Regions from separate parts of the Pseudarthrobacter sp. NPDC080039 genome, predicted to be linked through region 3. Evidence: riboswitches for the same ligand, from Rfam matches in the RefSeq annotation. Region 3 holds a riboswitch; each other region holds the start of a gene.
The links. A riboswitch is a leader RNA that binds a small molecule or an ion and turns the genes downstream of it on or off. The one in region 3 is predicted to bind S-adenosylmethionine.

Region 1 (3,414 bases), on a different contig from region 3:
CCCCGCTCCAGGCCAAGAGTGTGACTGGTTGTGACTTCCCGGCTTGCTGCGCTCCCTGCCCATTCCGCCGGACTGGCCGCCCGGCGTCGTACGTGTGTTCCTAAGCGCCCGTTGCCTGGCGCTTGCTGCTAGGCGCCCTTGGCGGCGCGGAAGCCGGCTTCCAGGTCAGCCAGGATGTCGTCGATGTGTTCGAGGCCGACGGAGAGCCGCACCAGCCCCGGAGTGACGCCGGCAACCACCTGCTGCTCCGGAGTGAGCTGGCTGTGGGTGGTCGACGCCGGGTGGATGACCAGGGAGCGCACGTCACCGATGTTGGCCACGTGGGAGTGCAGTTCCAGCGCGTCGACGAAGCGCTTGCCCGCCTCCGCGCCGCCGGCCAGGTTGAAGGAGACGACGGCGCCCGTCCCCTTGGGCCCGTACTTGCGGCCACGCTCATACCAAGGGCTGGACGGCAGCCCGGCGTAGGCGACCGATTCGACGTCGTCCCTTGCCTCCAGCCAGCGTGCCACCTCCGTGGCGTTGGCAACGTGGCGCTCCACCCGCAGGCTCAGCGTCTCCAAGCCCTGGGAAATCAGGAAGGCGTTGAAGGGCGAGACCGCCGACCCGAGGTCGCGGAGCAGCTGCACGCGGGCCTTGAGGATGTAGGAGAGGTTCGCTCCCAGCGCGCCGCCCTCGCCAAGGTCACGCGCGTAGACCAGGCCGTTGTACGTGGGGTCAGGAGTGTTAAAGCCGGCGAAGCGCTCCGGATCCTTGCTGAAATCGAACTTGCCGGAGTCGACGATGACGCCCGCAATGGCCGAACCATGGCCGCCCAGGTACTTGGTGGCCGAATGGATCACGATGTCGGCGCCCCACTCCAGAGGTCGGATCAGGTAGGGAGTGGACAGGGTGTTGTCCACGATCAGGGGAACGCCGGCCTCGTGGGCCACCTCGGAGATGCCTTCGAGGTCCAGGACATCCTGGCGCGGATTGGAGACCACCTCACCGAAGAAGAGCTTGGTGTTGGGCCGGACGGCGGCGCGCCACTGGTCCAGGTTGTCCGGATCCTCCACAAAGGTGACCGAAATACCGAACTTCTTCAGTGTGTGGGCGAACAGGTTGTAGGTTCCGCCGTAAAGGCTGGGGCTGGCCACGATGTGGTCGCCGGCCTCGGCGATGTTCAGCACCGCGAAAGTCTCTGCGGCCTGCCCGGAACTCAGCAGCAGCGCCGCGAGGCCTCCTTCGAGGCTGGCGATCCGCTGCTCCACGGCGTCCTGCGTGGGATTGCCGATCCGTGTGTAGATGGGCGCCAGCTCGGCCAGCGCGAAGCGGTTGGCTGCGCTCTCGGCGGTCGGGAACACGAAGGACGTGGTCTGGTAAATGGGCAGCGCACGCGCTCCCGTGGCGCTGTCCGCTTCCTGGCCGGCATGGATCTGGCGGGTTTCGAAGGACCATCCGTTGGACATCTCAGTCTCCTGTGACATGGGCCCGGAATGCTGGGAGCAGTACGGGCCGCGCTTGCTTCCGGCTCTTGCCGGACAGCCAGGTCTTCACCCGGGGCACCCCACCGCGGTTGGAGGGTTGCCGGCCAGCGAGCCGGGGCTTGGCGCTGGCGCTCATGACCTGAGCCCAGTGTAGGAAGAGTGCTGTCGCCGGGAACAGGATTGTGACGAACATGGTCTTACGGGCGTCCTGCTGCTTCGCCGCATGCGTGCCGCCGCCGGAAAACTGCCAGTAAGGGTACCCTTAGCTGAGAGCCCGATCACAAAGTGCCAAGATGTTCGCATGCGCATGGATCACGTCTCTTACGCCTGTGAACACGATGGCCTCGCGGCCACTACCGAACGTATTGCAACTGCCCTCGGCGTTGAGGCAGTGAAGGGCGGGGTACACCCCCGCTTCGGTACCCGGAATATGATCATCCCGCTCGCCGGGCACAAGTACCTCGAGGTTGTGGAGGTCCTGGACCACCCGGCATCCGACAAGGCACCGTTCGGACAGGCAGTGCGTGCCCGTTCCGCAGCCGGCGGCGGCTGGATGGGCTGGTGCGTCGAAGTGGACGACCTCGCCCCCTTCGAGGAACGCCTTGGCCGCTCCGCCGTCAACGGCAACCGCAAATTTCCTGACGGTCGTGAACTGGTCTGGAAGCAGATTGGCATCCTGGGCCTCATCGCCGACCCCCAGGTCCCCTACATGCTCAAGTGGGAGGGGGACCCGTCACTGCACCCGTCCAACGCCTACCCCAGCAACCTTAAGATGAGCTGCCTGACCATCGCCGGCTCAGCCTCGCGGGTGACCGAGTGGCTCGGCGAGCCGGTTGAGAAGCCCCTTGAGGATGTTGCAGTCGAGTGGGTGGCCCCGCACGGCACACCCGGCATCCTTTCGGTCACCTTCGAAACCGCCAACGGAGCCGTCACTATCTGACGCTTCCCGCCCCTCTCCCCTGCTTGTCCGGGAGACGGACCTGCCGGGCCGTGCCCGGCTCAGCTTCGGCCGTCATGAGGTAGTAACAACGGCGTCACTACCTCATGGCGGCCGAATTCCTTTAAGCGGCACCAGCTTGTCCACACCCGTGAGGGCCGCGTGTTCCGCTGCGCCGCAGAAGTTCCTTTTCGCGCGGGACATTTGGGGTGCGGGAAGGATTGTCCGCATCGAGAATGTACGACGACGGCGTGCGGCCTTTTGTCGTGAGGCGCCTTTGGCAGTGGGCCGGCTTGGGCGGACCGGCTTTCCCCGCCTTCGCGCGGGGTGCTTGCAGGTCTGACTGTCAGTGGGTGGTTGGATGATGTGGGTATGGGAATCAGCGGTGGTTTTGGGGCGGTGTTGGAGGGTGTTCGTGCCTCTGTCGCTGCCCTTGATGCGCTGGTTCTTGAGGACCGGAATTTCGAACATTCTGCGCTGACGGCTGCGGCGGGAGATATTGACGTGCTGCAGCGCCGGTATGAGCTGTGCCTGGAAGGGTTGGAGGTTGTTGCCCGGTTGGAGGCGCAGCTGGCGGCGGTAAAGTCCGGGCAGGCTGCCCGTGCCGTCGAACTCCAGCAGGCCATGACTCCGCCGGATGCATGTGTGCAGGACCGCACCTATGCGGAGATGTCTGTCGTGGAGGAGATCGCCGGCGTCCTGACCATCAGCTCCGCCGCCGCGGGCGCGTTGGTGGACCAGTCCCGCCGGGTCTGTTCCCTGCCACCGGTGCTCGAGGCGCTGTCCACCGGCGCCATGTCCTGGCAGCACGCGAAGATCGTTGCGGACGAAACCGAGGGCCTCACACCCGAAGGCGCGCTGGAGTTGGTGGCGCATTTCCTCGACCCCGACGCCCCCAACCCCGCACGCGGCGCAGCCCCCGGTGAACTTGTCCCGTCCCGGTTCCGGGCGAAAGTCCGTGGGTGGCGGGAACGCCACCAGAGCGTGTTTCATAGAGTGTGTAAGGGGCCGGTC
Region 2 (5,170 bases), on a different contig from region 3:
GCTGGAAGAGCAGGGGGAACTGGCCCTGGCCCGGCGTGGAGTGGAGGACATCATTGCACGCGGAACGGGGGCCGCTGAACAGCGCCGCGCCCGCGATAAGGCCCTTGCCGGACCGCCGCCGGAAGACATGGGGTTCGGCGCGGTGGTCCGGCAGGCCGTGTACGTGACCATGCGCGGTTCGCTGGACCTGGCAGAGGTGGAGACAACGCCCGAGCTCCTGCGCGTCCGCCAGGCCTGACGGTCAGCCCGCGACAATTCATGGGCGACGCACCGTTTCCTTTTCGACGCGCAGATTCCCCTACGCGACTCACATTCGGGCCGCGAAGGGGATCGTGCGCGTCGATAATGCGAAGGCGCGTCGAAACCTAGATCTGCTTCAGCGCCTGTTCCAGGTCGCGGATGAGGTCCTCCGGGTCCTCGAGCCCAACGGAGAGCCGGACCACGCCGTCGCTCAGTCCAATCGCCGCCCGCCCCTCCGGGCCCATGGCGCGGTGCGTGGTGGTGGCGGGGTGGGTGATCAGGGACTTGGAATCGCCCAGGTTGTTGGAGATGTCGATGATGCGCAGCCCATCCAGCAGTGCGAAGGCGGCTTCCTTGCCGGAGCGTCCGCCGGAAGGGGCGAGCTCGAGGGTCAGTACCGTGCCGCCGGCGCTCATCTGCTTCGCCGCCAGGGTGTACTGCGGATGCGACTTCAACAGCGGATACTTCACCCAGCTGACGGCAGGCTGCTGTTCAAGCCACTCGGCGAGGCGGAGGGCAGTCGCGGAGGAGTGCTTCACCCGCAGGCCCATCGTCTCCAGGCCCTTGGTCAGGACCCAGGCATTGAACGGGGAAAGCGCGGGGCCGGTGTGGCGCATCAGCTGCTTCACCGGCCCGTCGATGAATTCCTTGGTGCCCAGGATCGCACCGCCCATGACCCTGCCCTGGCCGTCGATGTGCTTGGTGCCGGAGTAGACGATCACGTCCGCGCCCAGGTCACCGCAGCGCTGCAGCAGGGGAGTGGCAAAGACGTTGTCGGCCACCACTGTGGCGCCCGCGGCGTGCGCCAGTTCGCTGACCGCGGCGATGTCCACGATTTCCTGCATCGGGTTGGACGGGGACTCGAAGAAGACGGCGGTGGTGGGCTTGGAGAGGGCTTCACGCCATTGGTCCAGGTCCGGCCCGTCGACGAACACGGTCTCCACGCCCCACCGCGGAAGGATTTCGTTCAGGATCACGAAGCAGGAACCGAAAAGGGAACGGGCAGCTACCACCCGGTCGCCGGCAGCCAGCAATGCACCCAGCGCAGTGAACACGGCGGACATGCCCGACGCCGTCGCAAAGCATGCTTCGGTGCCTTCCAGCAGCCTGAGCCGCTCCTGGAACGTGGCCACCGACGGGTTGCCGTAGCGGGAGTACACGAACCGCTCGTCTTCCCCGGTAAAGGCTCGTTCGGCCGCGGCCGCGGACTCATAGACGAACCCGGAGTTGAGGAAGAGGGCTTCCGAGGTTTCCTGGAAGTTGGTGCGGTCCAGCCCGCCGCGGACAGCCTGGGTATCGGGGCTCCAGCCGGAGGAGTCTTGGTTGAAAGTCACTTAGTTCTTCCCGAGGTTGGTGGGCAGGCCGCGGTTCTTCCAGCCATTGAGGGTGCGTTCGCCGTACCGGTCGGGGTCGCCTTCGAAACCCTCCAGGACGCTGTAGGCCGTGAAGCCCGCCTGCGTGGCTGCGGTGGCTGCGGCGATGGAACGCTGGCCGGAACGGCACAGGAACACCAGTTCCGTGGCAGGGTCCTGGGGTGCCTGCTCCTTGAGGTCCTTCACGAAGTCGGGGTTGGGGATGCCGCCCGGGAAGGTCCACTGGATGAAGAGGGGGTCGTTGTCGGTGGCTTTGGTGTCCGGAATGCCAATGTGGGCCCATTCACCCTCGGTGCGGACATCCACCAGGACGGCGCCCTGCTCCAGTTTGGCCCAGGCTTCCTGGGGCGTCAGGTCCCCTGCGTAGCTCATGCGTGGCCCTCGCCGTCGAACTCGCCCTCCAGTTCGTCCACGGCAGTGGCCACTGCGGCATCCGCGGACGCGATTGCGGCCGGAAGGACGACGGCCTGCGCCACGATCACGCTGGTGCCGTTGAACGTTGCTGCCGGGCTGCCGTGCAGCACGTAGCCGTCCGCCAGCGCAGCCGAGATCCGTTCACAGAATTCACGGTTGTCCGCCCCGGTAATCAGGCGGTAGGACAGTCTTTCGTCAGGGGCGGGTGCGTCAGACACGACGGATCTCCTTCTTTCACGCTTGCAGCTCGAATCGGTCGATATGCCGAGTATTCACCTGAGGCACCCCGCCGCGAAAGGGAGGGTTGCCGACCGGCCAGTCAGGGCTTAGCACCGGTACTCATTACTCCCCAAAAAAATAACACCTGAGGCGCCAACCTGCACCGCCGCCGTCGTCATGTTCCGTAATTGAGCGGGCGGCAGGGCGATAAAGTTCTTACCGGGGGCGCCGCCCCGTCTCCAGAGCAATGAGTACGTGGGTCCTTGTCAGCATGCGGGCACACGTATCGCACCACCACGCCGCCGGCGGGCGGAACCGTCCGTGTTCCGCCGGAACCTTCCTGGCAGCCGCACTGATCGCCCTCGTGGCCCTGTTGGTCCCGGCAGTGCCGGCCCGGGCGGCAGACACGGCCCCGGACAAGGGAAAGCCGTGGCTGGGGGCCGTGCTCGAGTGGGGTGAGGATACCGCCGCCGGCTTCAGCGACCGGCTCGGGGCCAGTCCCGCCGTCTTCGGGCACGACATCACCGTTCCCTACCGGGATTCAGAACAAAATGACCTCGACGGCTTCCTCCAGCAGGCCGCAACCAAAGGGTCGCACGCCCTGCCAGCAGCCGGCCGACTGCCGGAAGGCATTCCGGAACGTGGCGGCGGCGTTCAGGAAGTACGACGGCGGCAGGGCCACCATGGTGTGGGCGCCGTACCTGGGCACGGGCTACCCCTTCGACCGGAGCCGGAATGCGCCGCAGCCCGGAAGCGAAGGTTTCGCCCTGCTGGATACGAACGGCAGCCGCGTTCGCGCTGGCCTTCCTGTCCTGGGGCAATCCCTACCTGGCCAACACCTACGACGTCCGCCTGGCGCTCGTACCGGATGCCGCCTACCGCCCCATGTATGACGCACTCTTCGGCCGGACGTACCTGGCCCCCGGCCGGCTGCTCGTCGTCCTGGTCCTGGTGGTGGCGGCCTATGCGTTCCTCAGCGCCTATTGGAAACCGGTGCAGCGTCTACTTGGCTGGTTCCTGATCCCGCTGGGCAGGGCAACGCTTAACGTCTTCATCATGCACGTGGTGCTGATCGCCGTCGTCCCCAATATTCCCGGTCTCCAGCAACAAAGCAGCTTTCTCAACACAGCGGCCTATGCCGTGGTCCTGGGGCTGTTGTGGGTCATGGTCCGTACCAGGTTCCTTTTCCGAATCATCCCCACATGAAAAATGCTGCGGCACCTGTGCGTGCCGCAGCATTGATCGTCTACTGCTTGTTGCCCTTACACGAGTCCCGGATAGCTGCTCAGGATGTAGTCCGCGGCAGCCGGGCCCTTCATGCGAAGGCCCCGGTGGCCGGGTGACACCTTGGTCTTCATCGCGGCCCAGAACTTTGATTCCGGGCGGGGGGCCTGCTGGTTGATGAAGCACCAGCTCGTGTAGAGCCCGTAAAGGCGGTCCGGATCCAGGGTGGTTTCAGACGCCTGGTCGAAGTAGGTGGCTTCGTTGAGGAAAATGTCGAACTGCGAATGTGCCATGACGGCGTCCCTTCGCTCGGTGCTCGGTGCCGCTATTCGGCTACAGCAGCGGACCTCGATGCCCTGCACGGGGGCAAAGAAGGGTGAATTGGGCCTTTATACCCCTGGCCCAGAAGCGGCGCTAACTCCGTATCTACGATGTAGACTTTACTCGTAGACTACAGATACGGCAAGCGACTGGAGTAACTGGTCGCATGAAGCGCCGGCACTCAGGACGGACAAAATGGCTTCCCCAAAAACGGTGACAACAGCCGGCCGCAAGGCCCCGCTCAGCCGGGAGGTGGTGCTGGCCAAGGCCTTGGAAATCGTGGATGCCGAAGGGCTGGATGCGTTGACCATGCGCCGCCTGGGCATGGAGCTTGGCCGGGATCCGATGAGCCTTTACCGGTACGCCGAGAACCGGGCCGCCCTCCTGGATGGAGTCTCGGAACTGGTCCTCAACCAGCTCAACATCCATCCCGAGGACCCGGACTGGAAAGAGCAGCTCCGGAAAATCGCGCACAATTTGCGCATGCTGGCACTTAGGCACCCCAACGTGGTGCCGCTGCTGGTCACCCGGCCCCTTTCCACCCCGCTGGGCCTGCGCCCGCTGGGCACGCTGCGGCCCCTGGAGCAGATCCTGTCCCTGCTGGTGGCCGCAGGATTCGAACCGGCCGATGCGCTGCACGTCTACCGCGCCTACTACGGCTTCCTCTACGGGCACATCCTCAACGAACTGCAGGAGTACGTGGTGGACCCTGAAGAGAACGAAGTCCTGCTGCGGCTTGGCCTGCACCGCCTCCCCGCCAAGGAGTTTCCAAAGCTGCGCGCCCTGGCCCCGGCGCTGGCGGAGTACGATGGCGCCACGGAGCTTGACCAGGGACTTACCATCCTGCTTTCCGGGCTGGAGGCACAGCTTTCCAGGCAGGCTGCCCGTTCCGGTCGCTGACGACGGCTACTCGAACGAGGCCCGGCGCCGGTCCTGGAGGCGGGTGTTCCAGACATCAGGCCTGTTGACTTTGAACCGGCGCCCTGTCAGCGCTTTGGCGTTGAGCCTGACGTAATTGGCCTTCTCGCCGGGCTGCCACGGCTCCAGGCCAAGGCCGTCCACAGCATCCCTGACGGCCTGGTCCTCGATGATTTCCGTGTCGCCCCGGACCACTACGCTCCAGGCCTGCTCACTGGAGGGATCATAGCCATCGATTTCCAGGGCTGCCGGCCGTTCCATCCGTGCGCCCCACAGCTTTGAGCCCGGAGCCGTGCGGAAGACGATGCTGCGCAGATGGACAACGTAGTTCACCGGGAAGATCTCCGGATGTTCATCCACCACAATGGCCAGCCTGCCCACCGTGTCGGTGTCGAGCAGTTCCCAGCAGTCGTCGAAGGACAGTTTTTCGATCGGCAGGTTTCGCGAGTCCATGATCCACA
Region 3 (5,170 bases):
ATGCGCTGCAGGGCTTCCTTTTCCGCCGAGCTGTCTTCGCGCTGGTCCGTCGCTGCCTCGAAGGGCAGCCTGACGGGTGTCCGGCTTTGGCGGCGGTGGTCATCCACCATCCGTGCATGTGCAACCGAGAAAATAAACGTCCTCAGCCCGGCGTCCCCGCCATGCACCGTGTGAAGCCGGGGAAGGACGGAAAGAAACACTTCCTGCATGGCGGCCTCCGGATCCTCGACTCCCCGGGCGGTGAGATAGCCCAGGACCTGTGATGCGTATGTCTTGTAGACGAGGCTGAAGGCAGCAGTCCCGGAAAATGACCGGTCCGGGGCCCCGTCTGTCTGTGCATCGGTCACTGACGTGGTGCTTTCCGTCAAGAAGGGTGTTGGCAAGGCAGGCGCTCAGAACATTCGGAACGCTGCCCTTACCTTACCCTCCGGTAACCACGCCGCCGGAACCGCCACGGCGCCGGGAAGAAGCCATCGGCCGGGGGTCCGCCACGATGCAGCCAACCATGCGGAAAGACAAAAGAGCCGGCCTGGAACGTGATGGGGGACAGGTTCCAGACCGGCACTTCATAGGGGTAATCGCTGAACCGCCCGGAAGGGTTACGCGAATCCCAAAAACTTTTTTCGAAGTTTCTCCCGGGCGGTCAGCGGGTTGCCGCCCGGGTCCAGCGGGGCAGCGTCGCCTGCCGCCGGGGCACCCTGGCCAGCGTGAATGCGTGCAGCCTGGCGGGCATGCGCTCCTCGCCGCAGGCGGGTTCGACGGCGGCGGACGTCCCGGCCGGGACGTCGGCACCGGCTGCAGGGGTTACGGCTGCGGGACGGGAGGATGTTCCAGCGGGGCAAAGGTCTGTGACCAGGCCCGTTCCCGCACATTCCCGTGCCGCGGCAATCCCGGCCGCCACCGCTGCCTTGTCCTCAAACGGGCCGGAAACGGCGATCACCGTCCCGTCCGGGGCCAGCAGCCGGAACCGGAAGAACGACTCAGCGTCGACGAATGCTTCAAATCTTCCGGCCATGACGATCCTTCCTTGGGCACCAGGGGGTAGTACCGAGTGTGGCCGCGGCGCCACCACACTCACAAGACCGTCCGCGTTAAGCCTGTGTAAATTGCATGCCACCGCGGCAGAAGACAAACGGCAGGCCACCCGCCAAGGTGCCTGCCGTCGTCGTAATACCCACCCGTTCCCAGGCGGCATGTGCCCGGAAATCAGTCGTTGATGAGGTCGTTCACCACGATGGTCTGGTCCCGGTCGGGGCCCACGCCGATGGCGGAGAAGCGGGTTCCGGAGAGCTTTTCCAGTGCCAGCACGTAGTTCCGGGCGTTCTCCGGGAGGTCCGCGAGTGTGCGGGCGCCGGTGATGTCCTCGGTCCAGCCGTCGAAGTATTCGAAGATCGGTTTGGCGTGGTGGAACTCGGTCTGGGTCATGGGCATTTCGTCGTGCCGGACACCGTCCACGTCGTAGGCCACGCACACTGGGATCTGTTCGATGCCCGTGAGCACGTCCAGTTTGGTGACGAAGTAGTCCGTGAAGCCGTTCACGCGGGAAGCGTGGCGGGCCAGGACCGCGTCGTACCAGCCGCAGCGGCGCGGCCGGCCGGTGTTGACGCCGAATTCACCGCCGGTCTTCTGCAGGTACATTCCCATCTCGTCGAAGAGTTCGGTGGGGAACGGACCCGCACCGACGCGGGTGGTGTAGGCCTTGATGATGCCGATGGAGCGCGAGATCCGGGTGGGCCCGATGCCGGAGCCAACCGACGCGCCGCCGGCGGTGGGGTTGGAAGAGGTGACGAACGGGTAGGTGCCGTGATCGACGTCCAGGAACGTGGCCTGGCCGCCTTCCATCAGGACCACCTTGCCTTCGTCCAGGGCGGAGTTCAGGACCAAGGTGCTGTCGATGACCAGCGGGCGGAGACGCTCGGCGAAGGACAGGAAGTACTCCACGATCTCATCCACCACCACGCTGCGGCGGTTGTAGACCTTGACCAGGAGTTCGTTCTTCTGGCGCAGTGAGCCTTCCACCTTCTGGCGGAGGATGGATTCGTCAAAGACATCCTGGACGCGGATGCCCAGCCGGGCCACCTTGTCCATGTAGGCGGGGCCGATGCCGCGGCCGGTGGTGCCGATGGCGCGTTTGCCCAGGAAGCGTTCGGTGACTTTGTCCAGGACCTGGTGGTACGGGGCCACCAGGTGGGCGTTGGCGGAGACCCGGAGCCGGGAAGTGTCCGCGCCGCGGGCCTGAAGTCCGTCGATTTCCTGGAAGAGGGCCTCGAGGTTCACCACGCAGCCGTTGCCGATAATGGGGACCGCGTTGGGGCTGAGGATGCCTGCCGGCAGCAGCTTGAGTTCGTACTTTTCACCGCCCACGACGACGGTGTGCCCGGCGTTGTTGCCGCCGTTGGGCTTGACGACGTAGTCAACACGGCCGCCCAGCAGGTCGGTGGCCTTGCCTTTTCCTTCGTCGCCCCACTGGGCTCCTACGATCACAATTGCTGGCATGGGATCCTCCCCCATTCGTTCGGGCTGCCCGCGTCCGGCCACCAAGTGGCGGGCCCGCACAGCGCCGTTCATGAGAATGCCCCGAACATCCGGCCTTCGCCGCGTTGGGACAGCACAGCGAAGCAAGAGTTCCGGGGCTCTTACCACCCAAGTTTAGCGGATATGGCACTTTATCCACCGTTTGGCCCGCCGCAGCCCTTCACGCATCGAGGGGCAACAGGGGCGGCGTGCTATTCGTCCCCAGCCTCCCCGGCCGGCCCGGAGATCTGCCGGCGAGGAGTCCCGGAAGGACGGCCGTCCGCGTTGAGCATGGACACCACCAGGATGTTGGCCCGACACAAACCAAAGCCGATTTGCCCGGACCCTGCCCTCTGGATTTAAGTGAGAGGGAACCATCCGGAGCGGCCGAGAGACCTGGCTTGATGACGCCGCAGCAACCACGGTTCGGCAGATCGCTGCCGGCCGAAGGTGCTACTGCCAGGACCGATGGAAAGGAAGTTCCAGCATGCCCAAGAACACCGACCACATCCGCGTGACGCACGCCGGCTCACTGCCCCGCACCCCTGAGCTCATCGCGGCCAACGCAGCCAAGGAAAGCAACGGGCTCACCCCGGAGTTCCTTGAACTGCTGGAGGCTTCCGTAGTGGATGTAGTGCAGCGCCAGAAAGACCTGGGCATCGACATCCCCAATGACGGCGAATACGGGCACACCATGTCCAGCACCGTTGATTACGGGGCCTGGTGGAATTACTCCTTCGCCCGGCTCGGCGGGCTGGAACCCACCAACGTGGACCGCTGGGCGGAGGCCGAAGTGCGCCGCTCGTCCCCCGGCAACGTGGTCCTGACCTCCTTCCCCGACCGGCGCGACCGGCAGGCCTTCAACGAGGCGTACAACGATCCTGCCTCCGGTATCCTCACGCACCGGAAAAGCGTGGCACAGCCCAAGATTGCCGGTCCCCTGACCTACACGGGCCACGACCTGGTGGCATCGGACATCAGGAACCTGAAAACCGGGCTCGCTGCCGCGGGCCTCACCGAGGGTTTCGTCGCCTCCCTCTCCCCCGGCTCGTGCGCCCGGGTGGCCAACGAGTACTACAAAACGGACGAGGAACTGGTCTACGCGTGCGCCGATGCCATGCGGGAGGAATACAAGGCCATCATCGACGCCGGCCTCACCGTCCAGCTCGACGACCCGTCCCTGGCCGAGAGCTGGGACCAGATCAACCCCGAGCCCTCGCTGGAGGACTACCTCAAGTTCATCCAGCTGCGGGTCGAAGCCACCAACTGGGCGCTGCGGGACCTTCCGCAGGAACAGATCCGGCTCCACGTCTGCTGGGGCTCCTGGCACGGCCCGCACACCACGGACATCCCGTTCGCGGACATCATCGGCTCCGTCCTGCAGGTCAACGCCGGCGCTTACTCCTTCGAAGCCGCCAACGTCCGCCACGAACACGAGTGGCGCGTATGGGAGGACACCAAACTGCCCGACGGCAAGGTCATCATTCCGGGCGTCGTTTCACACGCCACCAACGTGGTGGAGCACCCGGACCTGGTGGCAGACCGCATCGTCCGCTTTGCCGACGTGGTGGGCCGGGAAAACGTGATCGCCTCTACCGACTGCGGACTGGGCGGCCGTGTCCACCCGCAGATCGCATTCGCCAAGCTGGAGGCACTGGGAGAGGGCGCCCGCCGCGCCACCCAGCGCCTCTGGTAGCCGGCAGTATATTCCGGAGCGCCGGCTGTTCCTTCCATCACCGGGAAGGGCAGCCGGCGTTTCGCTTCCGGGGGCTTGCTAAACTGGGGAAGGCCGGCGAGCTCCGGCCCACCCCAATCAACCGCCACCGACATGACGCGCGCCCGCGTGCCCGTTTCGGTGTCGGCAGCAATGCCAATCCCCGCAGGAGAACCAGCCCTTCATGACAGCCCTGGCCCCCGAAACATTCCACGAACAGCTCATGAGCCGCCGCTACGAACCCAGCGTCGCCGCCGTCAACGAACTGTGCGACTCCCTGCAGGAGGCCAAGCCCGGAACCACAGTTCCCTATGTGGACCCCATGCATGACGTGGAGGAATGCCGCATCATCAGCCTGTTCTCCAACATCGGCGAGGCGGATCCGTCCGGGTTCATCACTCCCGGCGACCAGGATGCCGCTACCCGCATGCTCGGCATCCAGTGGAAGCTGGGCCTGCGCCCCGAGTTCGTGATGCCATGGAACGTCCACCCCTGGCACGTCCCGGGCGAAGCCAACGGCAAGTTCACCCCGGACCAGGTCCAGGCGGGCCTGAAGCCCCTGCTGAAGTTCCTGGCGCTGGTCCCCCGGGCCTCGGTAATCGTGGCACACGGCACGGAAGCCAACCGGCTGGCCAACCTTCTCCTGAAGACCGAAGTGCCACTGCTGTGGCGCCGCGGCCTGAAGACCTACAAGGTCCGCTCACTGAGTGGCCGCGCATTCGCCGGCTCCCCGGCGCGCCAGGAGGAGTACCTCGAGGACATGCGGACGGCCTACGCAGACGCCATGGCGCGCACGGGCATCGCCAACAAGGGCTAGCCAGGGTTTCGACAGGCTCAACCACCAAAGACGACGGCGGCCGGTCACCTTTCATCCGAAAGTTGACCGGCCGCCGTCGATATATGGAGGGGCCCTCCGCCGCCGAGGTTTCCCTGCCTGGGCGG

Region 1: linked by a shared signal. The riboswitch ahead of AB0313_RS11040 (bifunctional o-acetylhomoserine/o-acetylserine sulfhydrylase) and the one ahead of AB0313_RS12305 (cobalamin-independent methionine synthase II family protein) in region 3 are both predicted to bind S-adenosylmethionine.
Region 2: linked by a shared signal. The riboswitch ahead of AB0313_RS15085 (DUF1737 domain-containing protein) and the one ahead of AB0313_RS12305 (cobalamin-independent methionine synthase II family protein) in region 3 are both predicted to bind S-adenosylmethionine.

Annotation. Positions count from the first base shown of each region.
Region 1 is NZ_JBFBKY010000008.1:62-3,475, reverse strand. Features, by position in the region: gene AB0313_RS11040 (bifunctional o-acetylhomoserine/o-acetylserine sulfhydrylase) at 129-1,463, opposite strand; SAM riboswitch class IV at 1,489-1,603, opposite strand; gene AB0313_RS11035 (VOC family protein) at 1,765-2,403, shown strand; gene AB0313_RS11030 (hypothetical protein) at 2,773-3,414, shown strand, end outside.
Region 2 is NZ_JBFBKY010000014.1:79,951-85,120, forward strand. Features, by position in the region: gene AB0313_RS15070 (glutamate--cysteine ligase) at 1-238, shown strand, start outside; gene AB0313_RS15075 (O-succinylhomoserine sulfhydrylase) at 366-1,574, opposite strand; gene AB0313_RS15080 (rhodanese-like domain-containing protein) at 1,575-1,985, opposite strand; gene AB0313_RS15085 (DUF1737 domain-containing protein) at 1,982-2,245, opposite strand; SAM riboswitch class IV at 2,259-2,374, opposite strand; gene AB0313_RS15090 (hypothetical protein) at 2,788-2,955, opposite strand; gene opgC (OpgC domain-containing protein) at 2,982-3,452, shown strand; gene AB0313_RS15100 (hypothetical protein) at 3,509-3,763, opposite strand; gene AB0313_RS15105 (TetR/AcrR family transcriptional regulator C-terminal domain-containing protein) at 3,987-4,691, shown strand; gene AB0313_RS15110 (pyridoxamine 5'-phosphate oxidase family protein) at 4,698-5,162, opposite strand.
Region 3 is NZ_JBFBKY010000009.1:82,341-87,510, forward strand. Features, by position in the region: gene AB0313_RS12290 (sigma-70 family RNA polymerase sigma factor) at 1-347, opposite strand, end outside; gene AB0313_RS12295 (DUF1508 domain-containing protein) at 644-1,015, opposite strand; gene AB0313_RS12300 (adenylosuccinate synthase) at 1,207-2,496, opposite strand; SAM riboswitch class I at 2,886-2,989, shown strand; gene AB0313_RS12305 (cobalamin-independent methionine synthase II family protein) at 3,002-4,210, shown strand; gene AB0313_RS12310 (uracil-DNA glycosylase) at 4,413-5,045, shown strand.